DNA from 2 places in the Streptomyces sp. NPDC000134 genome. Region 1 is predicted to be linked to the other one. Evidence: predicted binding sites of a transcription regulator. Region 1 holds the regulator's gene; the other holds the start of a gene.
The links. Region 1 encodes HrcA, which represses chaperone genes, less so after heat shock. Its sites were predicted from a motif close to TTNGCACTCNGNNNNNCNGAGTGCNAA; they were not measured.

Region 1 (8,250 bases):
GCGCGGCGCGTCCTGCGGATAGCTGGTGGGCCGCATCCCGCGCGGCAGGTCCCAGCCGACGATCCGCCGGGCGAGCTTCTCCACCACCAACTGGGAGGTGTGGCCGCCCCGGTTCTCCCGCACGTCCACGACCAGGCCCTCGCGGGCCACCTCGATCCGCAGGTCGCGGTGGATCTGCGCCCAGCCGGGGGCCTGCATGTCGGGGACGTGGAGGTAGCCGAGCCGGCCGCCGGACCTCTCGTGGACGTAGGCCCGCCGGTCGGCGACCCAGGCGTGGTAGCGCAGGGGTTCCTCGTCGGCGACGGGGACGACGACGGCGTGCCGGGGCTCGCCGCCGCCGGCCGGCAGGACGGTCAGCTCGACGGGCTTGCCGGCGGTGCCGACCAGCAGCGGGCCCGGCCCGGTGACCGGGTCGACGGGCTGACCGCCGACGGCGACGATCGCGTCCCCGGCGCGGACGGCGACGCCGGGCGCGGCGAGCGGGGAGCGGGCGTCGGGGTCGGAGGTCTCCGAGGGCAGGACCCGGTCGACGCGCCAGGTGCCGTCCTCGTGCCGGGACAGGTCGGCGCCGAGCAGGCCCTGCCGGGCGGCGCCGCCGTGGCCGCCGCGCGGGACGACGTAGGCGTGCGAGGTGCCGAGTTCGCCCTGTACCTCCCAGAGCAGGTCCACCAGGTCGTCGTGGGTGGCGACGCGGTCCAGGACGGGGCGGTAGCGGTCCAGTACGCCGTCCCAGTCGACGCCGCTCATGTCCGGCCGCCAGAACTGGTCCCGCATGACGCGGCCGGTCTCCTCGTACATCTGCCGCCACTCGGCCGCCGGGTCGACGGTCCGGCGCACCCGGGACAGGTCGACGGTGATGTTGGTGTCGCTGTCCTCGTCGCCCGAGGCGCGCCGGTCGCTGGGGACGACCTTGAGCCGTCCGTCGGTCCAGAGCAGGACCCGCCTGCCGTCGCCGGTGACGGCGAAGTGGTCGGCGTCGGCGGCGAGGTGCTCGACGCGCTGCTGGACAAGGTCGAAGCGCTCCAGCTCGGTCTTGGGGTCGGGGTCGTCCGGGGTGGCCCGGGAGGCGCCGAGGACGCCGGCGACCGGGTGCCGCAGCCACAGCACCCCGTCCTTGGCGGCCCTGAGGTGGGTGTAGCGGGCGGCCTCGACGGGGAACGGCACGATCCGGTCGGCGAGCCCCTCCAGGTCGACGCGGGTGGCGGGGGCGCCCTCGCTGTCGGGGGTCTCCTCGCGGTCGGCGGTCTCGAAGGGCCGGCCGTGCCGCTGCGGGCCGAACGGCGAGGGCGTGGTCGCCGCCAGCGTGATCAGGTAGGGCCGGACGCCCTCGACGAAGGCCAGGTCGAAGACGTGCTCGTCGTAGACCGGGTCGAAGGAGCGGGCGGACAGGAACGCCAGGTGCTTGCCGTCGAGGGTGAAGGCGGGGGCGTAGTCCTGGAAGCGCAGCGGGGTCGCCTCGGTGACCGACAGGTCGGTGGTGTGGGCGAGCTTGAGCTGGGACAGCGGGCGGGGGCCGGGGTGCGACCAGGCCAGCCACGCCGAGTCGGGCGAGAAGACCAGCCCGGAGACGTCGCCGTCCTCGCTGCGGTCGACCTCGCGGACCTCGCCGGTCTCCCGCTCGACCAGCAGGACCCGGCCGTCGTGGGCGGCGACGGCGGCACGGCTGCCGTCGGGGGCCATGGCCAGGCCGAGGACGCGGCCCAGCTTCCCGGTGGCCAGGCGGCGCGGGGTGGCGCCGGGCAGCAGTCCGGTGGCGGGCGCGAACTCCAGGGCGTCCTCGCCCTCGGCGTCGGTGACCCAGACCGCCCACTCCTCGCCGCCGGCGCGGAAGGTGCGCGGCAGCCGGGCCCGGACGCCGGGCTGCGCGGCGAGGGCGCGGGCGGGGCCGGAGCGGTGGGTGACCCAGTGCACGGCGCCGCGCACGGCGACGGCGCTGCCGCGTCCGGTGTGGTCGGGGGAGGCGGAGCCGAACCAGCGGGCGGCGTTCACCGGGAAGGGCTGGAGGTCGGTGCGCGGCCCGCCGAGCCGGACCTCCAGGCGGCGCGGCTCGGCCCCGTCGAGGTCGTCCAGCACCCACAGCTCACCGGCGCTGGAGTAGACGACCCGGGTGCCGTCGGTCGCCGCGTGCCGGGCGTAGAAGCCCCCGAGGGGGGTGTGCCGGCGCAGGTCGGAGCCGTCGGCGAGGGAGGAGTACAGCGCGCCGGTGCCCTCGTGGTCGGAGAGGAACGCGATGCGGTCGCCGGCCCACAGGGGGTACTCGATGTTGCCGTCGAGGTCCGCGTGCAGCCGGGCGAACTCGCCGTCGCCGGCCGTGTCGATCCACAACTTCCCCGCCGTGCCGCCCCGGTAGCGCTTCCACCACGCCGCCTCGCGGCCCATCGGCGCGGACAGCAGCACGGTCGCCGGGCCGAACGCGACATCGCCGACCGGCCCGTACGGCAGGGTCTCGGCGGGGCCGCCGTCCAGCGGGACGGCACGGGCCCAGGTGCGGCGCAGGCTCGCCTGGCCGTGGCTGCTGATCGCCAGCACCCGGCCGTCCGGGGTCCAGCCGCGCACCTGGGTCTTGGTGCTGCCCCAGTAGGTGAGGCGGGTGGCGGGTCCGCCCTCGACCGGGGCGATGTGCACCTCGGGGGCGCCGTCCCGGGTGGACGTCCAGGCGACGGTGGTGCCGTCGGGCGAGACGCGCGGCTGGGTCACCGGCGTGTCGTCGGCGCTGACCCGCCAGGCCCGCCCCCCGTCGAGGGGCGCGAGCCACACGTCGTCCTCGGCGGTGAAGGCGACCAACTCGCCGTGCGGGTGCGGAAACCGGAGGTAGGCAGGGGCTGCGGACTGTGTCACCCCCTCACCCTAAGCAGGGACGGCGGCGACGGACAGCGGTTTGGATCACTTGCCCTCGGGCCAGCAGTCGGGGCGCTCCTGGCAGTAGACGGTCCTGGTGACGGTCACGGTGACGGTGGGCCGGGGTCCGTCGCCCGTGGGATCGTGGCGCACGGGCGGGGTGGGGGTGGGGGTGGCGTCGCAGTTGCCCAGGCCCTCGACCCGAAACCACTCCTTGCCGTCCACCTTCGCGGTGATCCGCCCGCGGACGCAGGCGCCCTCCACGACCCGGGTGACCTCACCGTCGACGGTGATGTCCTTGCCGTCGTCGGTCTGCCCCTCGCAGTTCACCTCCGCGACGGTCTTCTCGTCCGCCGAGGCGCTCGCGCCGTCACCGTCGTAGGACGCGGTGCAGGTCAGCCACCGTACGTCCGCCTTCTGCCGGTTCAGCTCGCGGGTGACCGTCTGGTCGGTGGTGAACGCCACCGTCGCCGTGTTCAGTCCGCCCGGCTCACAGGCGGCGGCCCCGCCGACGGCCGCCGTCACCAGCCCGGCCACCAGTACGGCCCGCCGCCCCCGTCGTACCCGTCTCGACAGCCCCATGGCAGGCAGCGTGCCACCGACCCGACCGCGGCGGTAGGGCGCATACGGCCACCCTTCACCACCGGCGCGGCGTCAGCCCCAGCGGCCGGTGCGGCCCAGCAGCAGGGCCGTCGCCGCGGTGCCCGCGGTGGAGGTGCGCAGGACGGTGGGGCCGAGGACGTAGGGCCGGGCGCCCGCCTCGGCGAACAGGGCCAACTCCTCGGGGGAGACGCCCCCTTCGGGTCCGACGACGAGCACGATGTGGCCGGTGGCGGGCAGTTCGGCGCGGGCCAGCGGGGTGTCGCCGCTCTCGTGCAGTACGGCGGCGAAGTCGGCCTCGGCCAGAAGTGAGGCAACCCGCTTGGTCGTGGCCGCGTCCGCGACCTCGGGGAAGCGGACCCGGCGGGACTGCTTGCCGGCCTCCCGGGCCGTCGCCCGCCACTTCGCCAGGGCCTTCGGTCCCCGCTCGCCCTTCCACTGCGTGATGCACCTCGACGCCGCCCACGGCACGACGGCGTCGACGCCGACCTCGGTCATGGTCTCCACGGCGAGTTCGCCGCGGTCGCCCTTGGGCAGGGCCTGGACGACGGTGATCCGGGGCTGCGGCGCCGGTTCCTCGGACACGGACTCCAGGTCCATGACGACCAGGCGGTCCTTGCCCTCGGCGGCCTGGACGACGCCCTCCGCCCAGCGTCCGCGCCCGTCGGTGAGGACGACGTCCTCGCCGGGCCGCAGCCGCTTCACGGAGACGGCGTGCCGCCCCTCGGGACCGGTCAGGACGTACGTCCCGCCGGGGAGCACGTCGAGCGCGTCGACCACGAACACCGGGGCGGTCATCGGCCGGTGCCTCCCGTCGTGTAGGCCGACAGCGCCGTCCCGGCGGTGGCGAGTTCGCCCGCCAGGACCTCCACCAGTCGCCCGGCGGGCAGTTCGCGCGCCATCCGGTGGCCCTGGCCGGCCCACAGCGCCAGGCCCTGGGCGTCGCCCGCCTTCGCCGCCGCCTTGCGCAGCGGCGCGGTGAGGTGGTGGACCTCCGGGTAGGCGGCGGGGGCGTACGGGCCGTGCTCGCGCAGGAAGCGGTTGACCAGGCCGCGGGCCGGGCGGCCGGAGAAGGCCCGGGTCAGCTCGGTGCGGACGAACAGCGGGTCGGTCAGCGCCCGCTTGTGCGGATCGGGCGCGCCGGACTCGGGGGTGGCCAGGAAGGCCGTGCCCAACTGGGCCGCGCTCGCGCCGGCCGCGAGGACCGCGGCGATCTGCCCGCCGCGCATCAGGCCGCCGGCGGCGACGACCGGCAGGCTCACCGCCTCGCGCACCTGGGCGAGCAGGGAGAGCAGTCCGATGCCGGTGCCGTCGGTCTCCGGGAAGTCGCGGTGGGTGCCCTGGTGGCCGCCGGCCTCCACGCCCTGCGCGATCACCGCGTCGGCCCCGCAGTCCTGGACGGCCCGCGCCTCGTCGGCGGTGGTGGCGGTGACCCAGGCGAACGTGCCGACGCGGTGCAGGGCGTCGACCACCTCGCGGGCGGGGACGCCGAAGTGGAAGGAGACCACCGGTACGGGGTTGTCGAGGAGGACGGCGAGCTTGGCCTCGTAGCCGTCGTCCCGGCCGCTGTCCGGGTCGCCGAGTTCCGTCTCGTACCAGGCGGCCTCGCCGGCCAACTGGTGGGCGTAGACGTCGACGGCGGCCCGGTCGGCGGTCTCGGGCTGCGGCAGGAACAGGTTGACGCCGAAGGGGCGGGCCGTCAGGCTCCGCAACTGCTTGATCTCCTGGTACATCCCGTCGGCGGTCTTCAGCCCGGCGGCCAGGAACCCGAGCCCGCCCGCCTCGCAGACAGCGGCGGCGAGCGACGGCACCGAGACGCCGCCCGCCATGGGTGCCTGCACGATCGGGTACGGGAAGAGATCGGTCAGCGCGGAGGACATGACCGCATGTTGTCACGTCCTCGATGACAAGTCCGAATCCGACCGTCCTCGCCCGGACACCGGCCTCACCGCCCGTTGAAGGCGTCCTTCAGCCGGGAGAAGAGTCCCTGCTGCCCCGGTTGAAAGGTGCCCTGCGGGCGTTCCTCACCTCGAAGCTGGGCCAGTTCGCGCAGGAGGCGTTCCTGCTCGGCGTCGAGCTTGCCGGGGGTCTGGACCTCGACGTGGACGACCAGGTCGCCCCGGCCGCCGCCGCGCAGGTGGGTGACGCCCCGGCCGTGCAGCGGGATCGACTGGCCGGACTGGGTGCCCGGCCGGATGTCGACCTCCTCCACGCCGTCGAGGGTCTCCAGCGGCACCTTGGTGCCGAGGGCCGCCGCCGTCATCGGCAGGGTGACCGTGCAGTGCAGGTCGTCGCCGCGGCGCTGGAAGGTGCTGTGCGGCAGCTCGTGGATCTCCACGTACAGGTCGCCGGCGGGACCGCCGCCGGGGCCGACCTCGCCCTCGCCCGCCAACTGGATGCGCGTGCCGTTGTCCACACCGGCCGGGATCTTCACCGTCAGCGTGCGGCGGGACCGCACCCTGCCGTCGCCGGCGCACTCCGGGCACGGCGTCGGCACCACGGTGCCGAAGCCCTGGCACTGGGGGCAGGGCCGCGAGGTCATGACCTGGCCCAGGAAGGACCGGGTGACCTGCGAGACCTCACCGCGGCCGCGGCACATGTCGCAGGTCTGCGCGGAGGTACCGGGGGCCGCTCCCTCGCCGTTGCAGGTGTTGCAGACGACGGCCGTGTCGACCTGGATGTCCTTGGTCGTGCCGAACGCGGCCTCGTCCAGCTCCACCTCGATACGGATCATCGCGTCCTGGCCGCGCCGGGTGCGCGAGCGCGGCCCGCGCTGCGACGCCGTGCCGAAGAACGCGTCCATGATGTCCGAGAAGTTCCCGAAGCCGCCCGCGCCGAAGCCGCCGGGGCCGCCGGCGCCGGACTGCGAGAGCGGGTCGCCGCCGAGGTCGTAGACCTGCTTCTTCTGCGGGTCCGACAGCACCTCGTAAGCGGCGTTGATCTCCTTGAACCGCTCCTGGGTCTTCGGATCGGGGTTGACGTCCGGGTGCAGCTCGCGTGCGAGCCGCCTGAACGCCTTCTTGATCTCTTCCTGCGACGCGTCGCGGCGCACGCCGAGAACGGCGTAGTAGTCCGTGGCCACTTACGACTCCGCCAGGATCTGTCCGACGTACCGTGCCACTGCGCGTACCGCTCCCATCGTTCCCGGGTAGTCCATGCGGGTCGGTCCGACCACGCCGAGCTTGGCAACCGCCTCGCCGCCCGAACCGTAGCCCACCGACACGACGGACGTGGAGTTGAGTCCTTCGTGGGCGTTCTCATGACCGATACGGACGGTCACGCCCGGGTCCTGCGCCTCACCGAGCAGCTTCAGGAGCACCACCTGCTCCTCCAGCGCCTCCAGCACCGGCCGGATCGTGAGGGGGAAGTCGTGCCCGAAGCGGGTCAGATTGGCGGTGCCGCCGATCATCAGCCGCTCCTCGTTCTCCTCGACCAGGGTCTCCAGGAGGGTCGACAGGACAGTGGAGACGGTACCCCGCTCCTCCGGCTCGAACGCCTCGGGGAGATCCTCCACCAGACCCGGCACATCCGTGAAACGGCGGCCCGTGACCCGGCTGTTGAGCCGCGCCCGCAGGTCCGCCAGCGGTGTCTCGCCGAACGGCGCCGGGCAGTCGACCATCCGCTGCTCGACCCGCCCGGTGTCCGTGATCAGCACGAGCATCAGCCGGGCCGGCGCGAGCGAGAGCAGCTCCACGTGCCGCACGGTCGAGCGGGTCAGCGACGGATACTGCACCACGGCGACCTGCCGGGTGAGCTGCGCCAGCAGCCGCACCGTGCGGGCCACCACGTCGTCGAGGTCGACGGCGCCCTCCAGGAAGTTCTGGATGGCGCGCCGCTCGGGCGGGGTCATGGGCTTGACGCCCGCGAGCTTGTCCACGAAGAGCCGGTAGCCCTTGTCGGTGGGAATGCGCCCGGCGCTGGTGTGCGGCTGGGCGATGAACCCCTCCTCCTCCAGGGCCGCCATGTCGTTGCGCACGGTGGCCGGGGAGACGCCGAGGTTGTGCCGCTCGGTGAGGGCCTTGGAGCCGACCGGCTCCTCGGTGCCGACGTAGTCCTGGACGATGGCGCGCAGCACCTGAAGCCTGCGTTCACTGAGCATCGCGCACACCTCCAGCAGTCGTCCGCCTCGCACCTCCTGGCACTCCATACATACGAGTGCCAGACTTCCCCGGCCAGTGTACGGCCGTGGGGTACGCCCCCGGCAAGGCCGGGGGCGCGCTGCCGTCCCCGGCGGGCGCGCAGGGTTAGCGTCGCCGCCATGACGGTGACTTGGGAAGAGCTGGGATGGGAGCGGGTGGCCGCCGGGGTGGGGCGGCGCCGCCTGCCGGTGTGGGACTGCACGGCGGGGCTCGTCGTCGGCGCGGGCGCCGCGCTGCTGATCGACGCCGGGTCCAGCCTCGGCGAGGGGGCCGGGCTGCGCTCGGAGGCGGGGCGGCTCGCCGGGCACGGTGTGACGCATCTCGCGCTGACCCATCCGCACTTCGACCACGTCTTCGGCGCCGCGGCGTTCGCGGGCGTGGCGGTGTACGGCGCGGCCGGTATGGACGCGGCACTGGACGGGGGCCGGGAGACGCTGCGCGCGGACGCGGTGGCCAACGGCCTGGACCGGCGCCGCGCACGGGAGGCGGCGGACGCGCTCGTCCGGGTCCGGCACCAGGTGCGCGGGCGGCTCGCCCTCGACCTGGGCGGCGGCCGGCGGGCGCTGCTGGCCGGCCTGGGGCCCGCGCACACCCCGCACGACCTGGTGGTGCTGGTGCCGGGCACCCCGGACGTCGTGTTCTGCGGCGACCTGGTCGAGGAGTCCGGGGAGCC
Region 2 (8,250 bases), on a different contig from region 1:
CAGCGCCGCCGGGTCGAACGGGGCCAGTTCGCCGAAGCGGCCGGCCAGGACCTTCTTCGCCCACTCGGGGTCCTGGAGCAGGGCGCGGCCCACGGCGACCAGGTCGAACTCCTCGCGCTCCAGCCTGTCCAGCAGGTCGTCGAGGTCGGCGACAGCCGAGCCCTGGCCCTGGAACGCCTTGCCGAACTCGCCGTCCAGGCCCACCGAGCCGACGGTGATGACGGGCTTGCCGGTGAGCTTCTTCGTCCAGCCCGCGAGGTTGAGGTCGGAGCCGTCGAACTCCGGGCGCCAGTAGCGGCGGGTGGAGGCGTGGAAGGCGTCCACGCCGGCCGCGGCGAGCGGGGCGAGCAGGGCGTCCAGCTCCTGGGGCGTCTCGGCGAGGCGGGCGTCGTAGGCGTCCATCTTCCACTGCGAGTAGCGGAAGATCACCGGGAAGTCGGCGGAGACCCGCGCCCGGACGGCCGCGACGATCTCGGCGGCGAACCGGGTACGGGCGACGAGGTCGCCGCCGTAGGCGTCGGTACGGCGGTTGGTGCCGGCCCACAGGAACTGGTCGACGAGGTAGCCGTGGGCGCCGTGGATCTCCACGCCGTCGAAGCCGATGCGCTCGGCGTCGGCGGCGGCCTGCGCGAACGCGGCGACCACGTCGTCGATGTCCTGCAGGGTCATCGCTCGCCCGGTGGGCTCCTCGGCGCCGATGCGCAGGCCGGAGGGGCCGACGGCCGGGGCCTCGGGGAAGGGCGGCTCGCCCTGGTCGCGGACCATGCCGATGTGCCAGAGCTGCGGCACGATCGTGCCGCCGCCCGCGTGCACCGCCTCGGCGACCTTCGCCCAGCCCGCGAGCTGCTCCTCGCCGTGGAACCGGGGCACGCTGTCGCTCTGCCCGGCGGACGGGTGGCCGACGTAGGTGCCCTCGGTGACGATCAGGCCGACACCGGCGGCGGCGCGGCGCCCGTAGTACGACACGACGTCCTCGCCGGGCACGCCGCCCGGGGAGAACATGCGGGTCATCGGCGCCATCGCGATGCGGTTGGGGACGGTCAGCCCGTTGATGGCGGTGGGCCGGGAGAGGATCTCGGCCGCGCGGGTGGCGGCGTCGGGGGAGGTGGCGGTCACGTGGGGGACTCCTCGCAAAGGGTGGATACCGGTCAGTATGTGCATACGCATAGACCTTTACGGGGAGTACAACCGGACCGCCCGCCCCGGTAATCCCGGCCGGCGCCGGAAAAACGCCCGAGGGCGGCACCCCCCGCTCTCGCGGGGAAGTGCCGCCCTCGGTCGAGGACGTGCGATCGACTCGGGGGCCGATCAGAAGTCCATGTCACCGCCCGGCATGCCGCCGCCGGCGGGCGCGGCGGCCTTCTCCGGCTTGTCGGCGATGACGGCCTCGGTGGTGAGGAACAGCGCGGCGATGGAGGCGGCGTTCTGCAGCGCGGAACGGGTCACCTTCGCCGGGTCGATGATGCCCTCGGCGATCATGTCGACGTACTCACCGGTCGCGGCGTTCAGACCGTGGCCGACGGGAAGGTTTCGCACCTTCTCGACGATGACGCCGCCCTCGAGACCACCGTTGGCGGCGATCTGCTTCAGCGGGGCCTCCAGGGCGAGCTTCACGGCGTTGGCGCCGGTCGCCTCGTCACCCTCCAGCTCCAGCTTCTCGAAGACCTGGCCGGCCTGGAGCAGGGCCACGCCACCACCGGCGACGATGCCCTCCTCGACGGCCGCCTTGGCGTTGCGCACGGCGTCCTCGATGCGGTGCTTGCGCTCCTTGAGCTCCACCTCGGTGGCGGCACCGGCCTTGATCACCGCGACGCCGCCCGCGAGCTTGGCCAGGCGCTCCTGGAGCTTCTCGCGGTCGTAGTCCGAGTCGCTGTTCTCGATCTCGGCGCGGATCTGGTTGACGCGGCCGTTGACCTGGTCGGTCGAGCCGGCGCCGTCGACGATGGTGGTCTCGTCCTTGGTGATGACGACCTTGCGGGCGCGGCCCAGGAGGTCCAGGGTCGCGTTCTCCAGCTTGAGGCCGACCTCCTCGGAGATGACCTCGCCGCCCGTGAGGATGGCGATGTCGCCGAGCATGGCCTTGCGGCGGTCGCCGAAGCCCGGGGCCTTGACGGCGACGGACTTGAAGGTGCCGCGGATCTTGTTGACGACCAGGGTCGACAGGGCCTCGCCCTCGACGTCCTCGGCGATGATCAGCAGCGGCTTGCCCGACTGCATGACCTTCTCCAGCAGCGGGAGCAGGTCCTTGACGTTGGAGATCTTGGAGTTGGCGATCAGGATGTACGGGTCGTCGAGGACGGCCTCCATACGCTCCATGTCGGTGGCGAAGTACGCCGAGATGTAGCCCTTGTCGAAGCGCATACCCTCGGTGAGCTCCAGCTCCAGACCGAAGGTCTGGGACTCCTCGACGGTGATGACGCCTTCCTTGCCGACCTTGTCCATCGCCTCGGCGATCAGCTCGCCGATCTGGGTGTCGGCGGCGGAGATGGAGGCCGTGGAGGCGATCTGCTCCTTGGTCTCGACGTCCTTGGCCTGCTCGAGCAGGGCGGCGGAGACGGCCTCGACGGCCTTCTCGATACCGCGCTTGAGGGCCATCGGGTTGGCACCGGCGGCGACGTTGCGCAGGCCCTCCTTGACCAGGGCCTGGGCGAGGACGGTCGCCGTGGTCGTACCGTCGCCGGCGACGTCGTCCGTCTTCTTGGCGACTTCCTTGACCAGCTCGGCGCCGATCTTCTCGTACGGGTCCTCGAGCTCGATCTCCTTGGCGATGGAGACACCGTCGTTGGTGATCGTGGGCGCGCCCCACTTCTTCTCGAGGACGACGTTGCGGCCCTTGGGGCCGAGCGTCACCTTCACGGCGTCCGCGAGCTGGTTCATGCCGCGCTCGAGGCCGCGCCGCGCCTCCTCGTCGAACGCGATGATCTTGGCCATGTGAAGTGGTCCCTCCAGGACTGGGGGTGATTCCTTCGGACCGCGCCCGCGCCCGCGACGGACGGCTCGCACACCTGTGGTTCCTTGCCCCACCCGGCCTGCGGGCCTCACCGACCCGGTCCTCGTTGTCACTCTCACCTTCAGAGTGCTAACGCCAATGATTAGCACTCGCCCCTGTCGAGTGCAAGCGCCTGCCCGGGATCGCCGGGGGGCGGGCGGGTGGCCGAACGGGTGAGCGAGGGGTCCCGGGCATGCCGGAGGGCCCGCACCCCGGCGGGTGCGGGCCCTCGGACAGAAGACCTGCGGTGCGGTTGGTCGCGCGTTTCAGGCAGTGACGCGAACCATGTCGGCCTGCGGGCCCTTCTGGCCCTGCGAGATCTCGAACTCGACCCGCTGGCCTTCTTCAAGGGTGCGGTAACCGTCCATCTGGATCGCGCTGTAGTGGACGAAAACATCCGCACCACCGTCGACCGCGATGAAGCCGTACCCCTTCTCCGCGTTGAACCACTTGACGGTGCCCTGAGCCATGCCTAACTCCCCTATTACTGGCCCTTGCGCAGATCCGCACTTCGCGGACCCGGGTCAGACCTCGTCCCCCAACGGTTGGGAACGTGCGCCGGAACGCGTCGACCGCGGCTGAATGTATCTGTCCAACTGCCGTCTGCAACAGGTCAATCGGACGAGAAATCTGGACGCCCCGGGTCCGGAATGTGGCGAGAATTCGCCGCAATTCAGGGCAAGTCGGGCCATACATAAGGAACAAAAGCCACGAAAGGGGCCCGCACTTTGGCTGCATCTAGTCGGGTGCACGGCAGGAATTCAGGGTTCCCGTTCCCGCGATCAACAGCGCGTTCCCCAACTCTACCGCGCTCAACCACATTGAATTGCCCCCTCCGCTTCTCTCACGGAGGGGGCAATGCACGGGAACGGCCCGTGACGGTCAGCCGCCGGCGACCGCGGGAATGATGGAAACGCCCGCGCCCTCGGGCGTGGCGGTCTCCAGGCCCTGCTCGAAGCGGACGTCGTCGTCGTTGACGTAGACGTTGACGAACCGCCGCAGCTTGCCCTGGTCGTCCAGGACCCGGGCGGCGATGCCGGTGTGGTTCTTCTCCAGGTCGGCGAGGACCTCCCCGAGGGTCGCGCCCTCGGCGCTGACCTCGGCCTTGCCGCCGGTGTAGGTGCGCAGGATGGTGGGGATGCGGACAGTGACGCTCACGATGATGAAACCTCCGGAAGGATGTACGTACCTGGGGGCGCGACTACGCCAGACCGGCCGAACGGAACGACTCCAGGCTCGGCCGGATCGTCGCCGTCAGCCCCGTCCCCGCCACCGCGTCCAGCGTCTTCAGCCCGTCCCCGGTGTTCAGCACGACGGTCGTGAGCGCCGGGTCCAGCACCCCCGCCTCGATGAGCTTGCGCGTGACGCCGACGGTGACCCCGCCGGCCGTCTCCGCGAAGATGCCCTCGGTGCGGGCCAGCAGCTTGATCGCGTCGACGATCTGCTCGTCGTTCACGTCCTCCACCGCTCCGCCGGTGCGGCGCGCGATGTCCAGGACGTAGGGGCCGTCCGCCGGGTTGCCGATGGCGAGGGACTTGGCGATGGTGTCCGGCTTCTGCGGCCGGACCACGTCGTGCCCCGCCTTGTACGCGGTCGACACCGGCGAGCAGCCCTCGGCCTGGGCACCGAAGATCTTGTACGGCCGGTCCTCGACCAGGCCCAGCTCGATCAGCTCCCGCAGCCCCTTGTCGATCTTGGTGAGCTGGGAGCCGGACGCGATCGGCACCACGAGCTGGTCCGGAAGCCGCCAGCCGAGCTGCTCGCAGATCTCGTACGCCAGGGTCTTGGACCCTTCCGCGTAGTACGGCCGGAGGTTGACGTTGACGAAGCCCCAGCCCTCGCCGGCCGGGTCGCCGATCAGCTCGGAGCAGAAGCGGTTGACGTCGTCGTAGTTGCCCTCGATGCCGACCAGCTCGCCGCCGTAGACCGCGGCCATGACGACCTTGCCCTGCTCCAGGTCGTGCGGGATGAACACGCACGAGCGCAGGCCGGCCCGCGCGGCGGCGGCGCCGACCGCGCCGGCCAGGTTGCCGGTGGAGGAGCAGGACAGGGTGGTGAAGCCGAAGGCGCGGGCGGCCTCCAGGGCCTGGGCGACGACCCGGTCCTTGAAGGAGTGGGTGGGGTTGCCGGAGTCGTCCTTGACGTACAGCCCGCCGGTGACGCCCAGTTCGCGGGCGAGGTTGTCGGCCTCGACCAGCTTGGTCCAGCCCGGGTTCAGGTTGGGCTTGCCGGCGACGTCGGCCGGGACCGGCAGGAGGGGGGCGTACCGCCAGATGTTCGCGGGGCCCGCTTCGATGCGCCGGCGCAGTTCCTCGGTGTCGTAGGAGGAGTAGTCGTAGGCGATCTCCAGCGGGCCGAAACACTCCTCGCAGGCGAAGACCGGGCCGAGGGGGACGCGGTGTCCGCATTCGCGGCAGGAGAGCGCCGCGGCGGGACCGAGGTCCACGGGGGAAGCGGCGGTGTCGGCGGTGGTCGCGACAGTCTGCACAGCCATGTGAGGCGAGGCCCTTTCTCCTCATCTTCCTCACGACGCATTTCGTCGTGAGACGGATTTGGCACCTTCCCGAGCCGGGAGCCTCGCTGCTTCACGAGTGCCGACTGGAGGGTTGCCGGGGCTTCATCGGGCCGTGTCCCTCTGCCCCTCTGGATGAGCGCTATGTGGTTGTGGAACACCGGCGACCCCCGACATGCGATGGTCACCCGCGTTGTTCAAGACTGTAACCGAAGGCCAGGACAGTTGAGATAGTCGTCCGATGCGCGAGATGGATCACACGTGGCTCACGGTGGTCCACCACAGGGAGGAGCCGGGGACCGTGCTGGAAGAAGTCGAGCGCTGGCTGAGCGCCCGTTCCTGGTCCGTGACCGACCGTCCGCTGCACCAGATCATGGCCGCGAAACGGGCCACCGGCCAGTCGGTCAGCGTGGTGCTGCCCGCACTCAACGAGGAGGAGACCGTCGGCGACATCGTCGCGATCCTCCGCCACGACCTGATGCGTCAGGTCCCGCTGGTCGACGAGATCGTGGTCGTCGACTCGGGGTCCACCGACCGTACGTCCGAGGTGGCCGCCGCGGCGGGCGCCCGGGTCGTGCACCGCGACCGGCTCCTGCCGCGGATTCCGGCCGTGCCGGGCAAGGGCGAGGTGCTGTGGCGCTCGCTGCTGGCCACCGGCGGGGACATCGTCTGCTTCGTGGACGCGGACCTGAGGGAGTTCTCCTCCGACTTCGTCTCGGGCATCGTCGGCCCGCTGCTGACCGACCCGGACGTCGACCTGGTCAAGGCCATGTACGACCGTCCGCTCGGCGGGGCGGCCGGGCAGGGCGGCCGGGTCACCGAGCTGATGGCCCGCCCGCTGCTCAACATGCACTGGCCGCAGTTGGCCGGGTTCGTGCAGCCGCTCGGCGGCGAGTACGCGGCCCGCCGCTCGCTGCTCGAACAGTTGCCGTTCCCGGTCGGCTACGGCGTGGAGCTGGGGATGCTGGTCGACGCCCTGCACCTGGTCGGCCTGGACGCGCTGGCGCAGGTCGACGTGGGGGTGCGCAAGCACCGGCACCAGGACGGGCAGGCACTGGGCCGGATGGCCGCCGCGATCTACCGCACCGCGCAGTTGCGGCTGGCCCGGGGCCATCTGATCCGCCCCTCGCTGACCCAGTTCGAGCGCGGCGAGGACGGCTTCGAGCCGCGCACCTTCTCGGTGGACACCGAGGAGCGGCCGCCGATGCTGGAGATCGCCGAGTACGCGCGGCGGAAGGTGGCGTGAACGGGTGACGACGGGCGGGGAACCCACGTTTGAGTTCCGACCGGCCGGGCTAGGTTGAGGCGTATGGCTTCAAGCTTCGGTGCTGCTCAGGTGCTGGTCGCCTCCAATCGGGGACCGGTTTCGTACGAGGTTCGGGACGACGGTTCGCTGCACGCCAGACGCGGCGGCGGCGGGCTGGTCTCGGGGCTGTCGGCGATCGGGCCGGACGCGGGGGCGCTGTGGGTGTGCTCGGCGCTCGGCGACGGCGACCGCGAGGCGGTCCGGCGCGGGGTCGGCGAGGACGGCGTGCGGATGCTGGACATCCCGGCCGACGTGCACGCCGACGCGTACAACGGGATCGCCAACTCCGTGCTGTGGTTCGTCCACCACATGCTGTACCAGACCCCGCTGGAGCCGGTCTTCGACGCGGAGTTCCGCCGGCAGTGGGCCTCCTACGAGGCGTACAACCGGGCCTTCGCCGAGGCGCTGGCCGAGGAGGCCGCCGAGGGGGCGGTCGCCATGGTGCAGGACTACCACCTGACGCTGGTGCCGGGGATGCTCCGGGAGCTCCGCCCCGACCTGCGGATCGGGCACTTCTCGCACACGCCGTGGGCGCCGGTGGAGTACTTCCGGATGCTGCCGGACGACATCGCCGAGCAGGTGCTGCGCGGGATGCTGGGCGCGGACCGGCTCGGGTTCCTCACCCGGCGGTGGGCCGACGCGTTCACCGCCTGCTGCGACGCCCTGGTGGGCGGGCTCGGTGAGACCCGGGTCGGGGTGCACGGGCTGGGCGCGGACGCCGACTTCCTGCGCGAGCGGTCGCACGAGCCGGACGTCGACGAGCGGATGGCGGCGCTGCGCGAGGAGGTCGGCGAGGGGCGCCGGACGATCGTCCGGGTGGACCGCACCGAGCTGTCCAAGAACATCGTCCGCGGGCTGCTGGCCTACCGGCAGTTGCTGGCCGACCGGCCCGAGTGGCGCGAGCGGGTGGTGCACGTCGCGTTCGCCTACCCCTCGCGGCAGGACCTCGCGGTGTACCGGGAGTACACGGCGGAGGTGCAGCGGGTCGCCGGAACCATCAACGAGGAGTACGGGACGCCCGGGTGGACGCCGGTCGTGCTGCACGTCAAGGACGACTTCGCGCGGTCGCTGGCCGCGTACCGGATGGCGGACGTGGCGCTGGTCAACCCGGTACGGGACGGGATGAACCTGGTCGCCAAGGAGGTGCCGGTCGTCTCCGACGAGGGGTGCGTGCTGGTGCTGTCCCGGGAGGCCGGGGCGTTCGAGGAGCTGGGCGAGGACGCGGTCGTCGTCAATCCGTACGACGTGGTGGGGACGGCCGAGGCGCTGCACGAGGCGCTGTCGATGCCGGCGGGCGAGCGCGGCGAGCGGACGAAGAAGCTGACCGCCGCCGCGACCGCGCTGCCGCCGGCGCGCTGGTTCCTGGAGCAGTTGGACGAGCTGCGCGGCTGACCGAGCCCGCTTCTGGGCGATCGTGTCAGGGCCACGGGGGCGGGACCCCCG

Region 2: the regulator HrcA is predicted to act here: its motif matches at 3,057-3,083, upstream of groL (chaperonin GroEL).

The regions. Positions count from the first base shown of each region.
Region 1 covers NZ_JBIAZN010000001.1:268,386-276,635, reverse strand. Annotated here, with positions in the region: gene ACFY32_RS01180 (S41 family peptidase) at 1-2,838, opposite strand, end outside; gene ACFY32_RS01175 (hypothetical protein) at 2,884-3,420, opposite strand; gene ACFY32_RS01170 (16S rRNA (uracil(1498)-N(3))-methyltransferase) at 3,493-4,236, opposite strand; gene ACFY32_RS01165 (nitronate monooxygenase) at 4,233-5,318, opposite strand; gene dnaJ (molecular chaperone DnaJ) at 5,384-6,520, opposite strand; gene hrcA (heat-inducible transcriptional repressor HrcA) at 6,521-7,537, opposite strand; gene ACFY32_RS01150 (MBL fold metallo-hydrolase) at 7,697-8,250, shown strand, end outside.
Region 2 covers NZ_JBIAZN010000002.1:332,410-340,659, forward strand. Annotated here, with positions in the region: gene ACFY32_RS03935 (NADH:flavin oxidoreductase) at 1-1,116, opposite strand, end outside; gene groL (chaperonin GroEL) at 1,309-2,931, opposite strand; gene ACFY32_RS03945 (cold-shock protein) at 3,256-3,459, opposite strand; gene ACFY32_RS03950 (ubiquitin-like small modifier protein 1) at 3,872-4,147, opposite strand; gene thrC (threonine synthase) at 4,191-5,483, opposite strand; SAM riboswitch class I at 5,502-5,643, opposite strand; gene ACFY32_RS03960 (glucosyl-3-phosphoglycerate synthase) at 5,803-6,747, shown strand; gene ACFY32_RS03965 (trehalose-6-phosphate synthase) at 6,811-8,199, shown strand.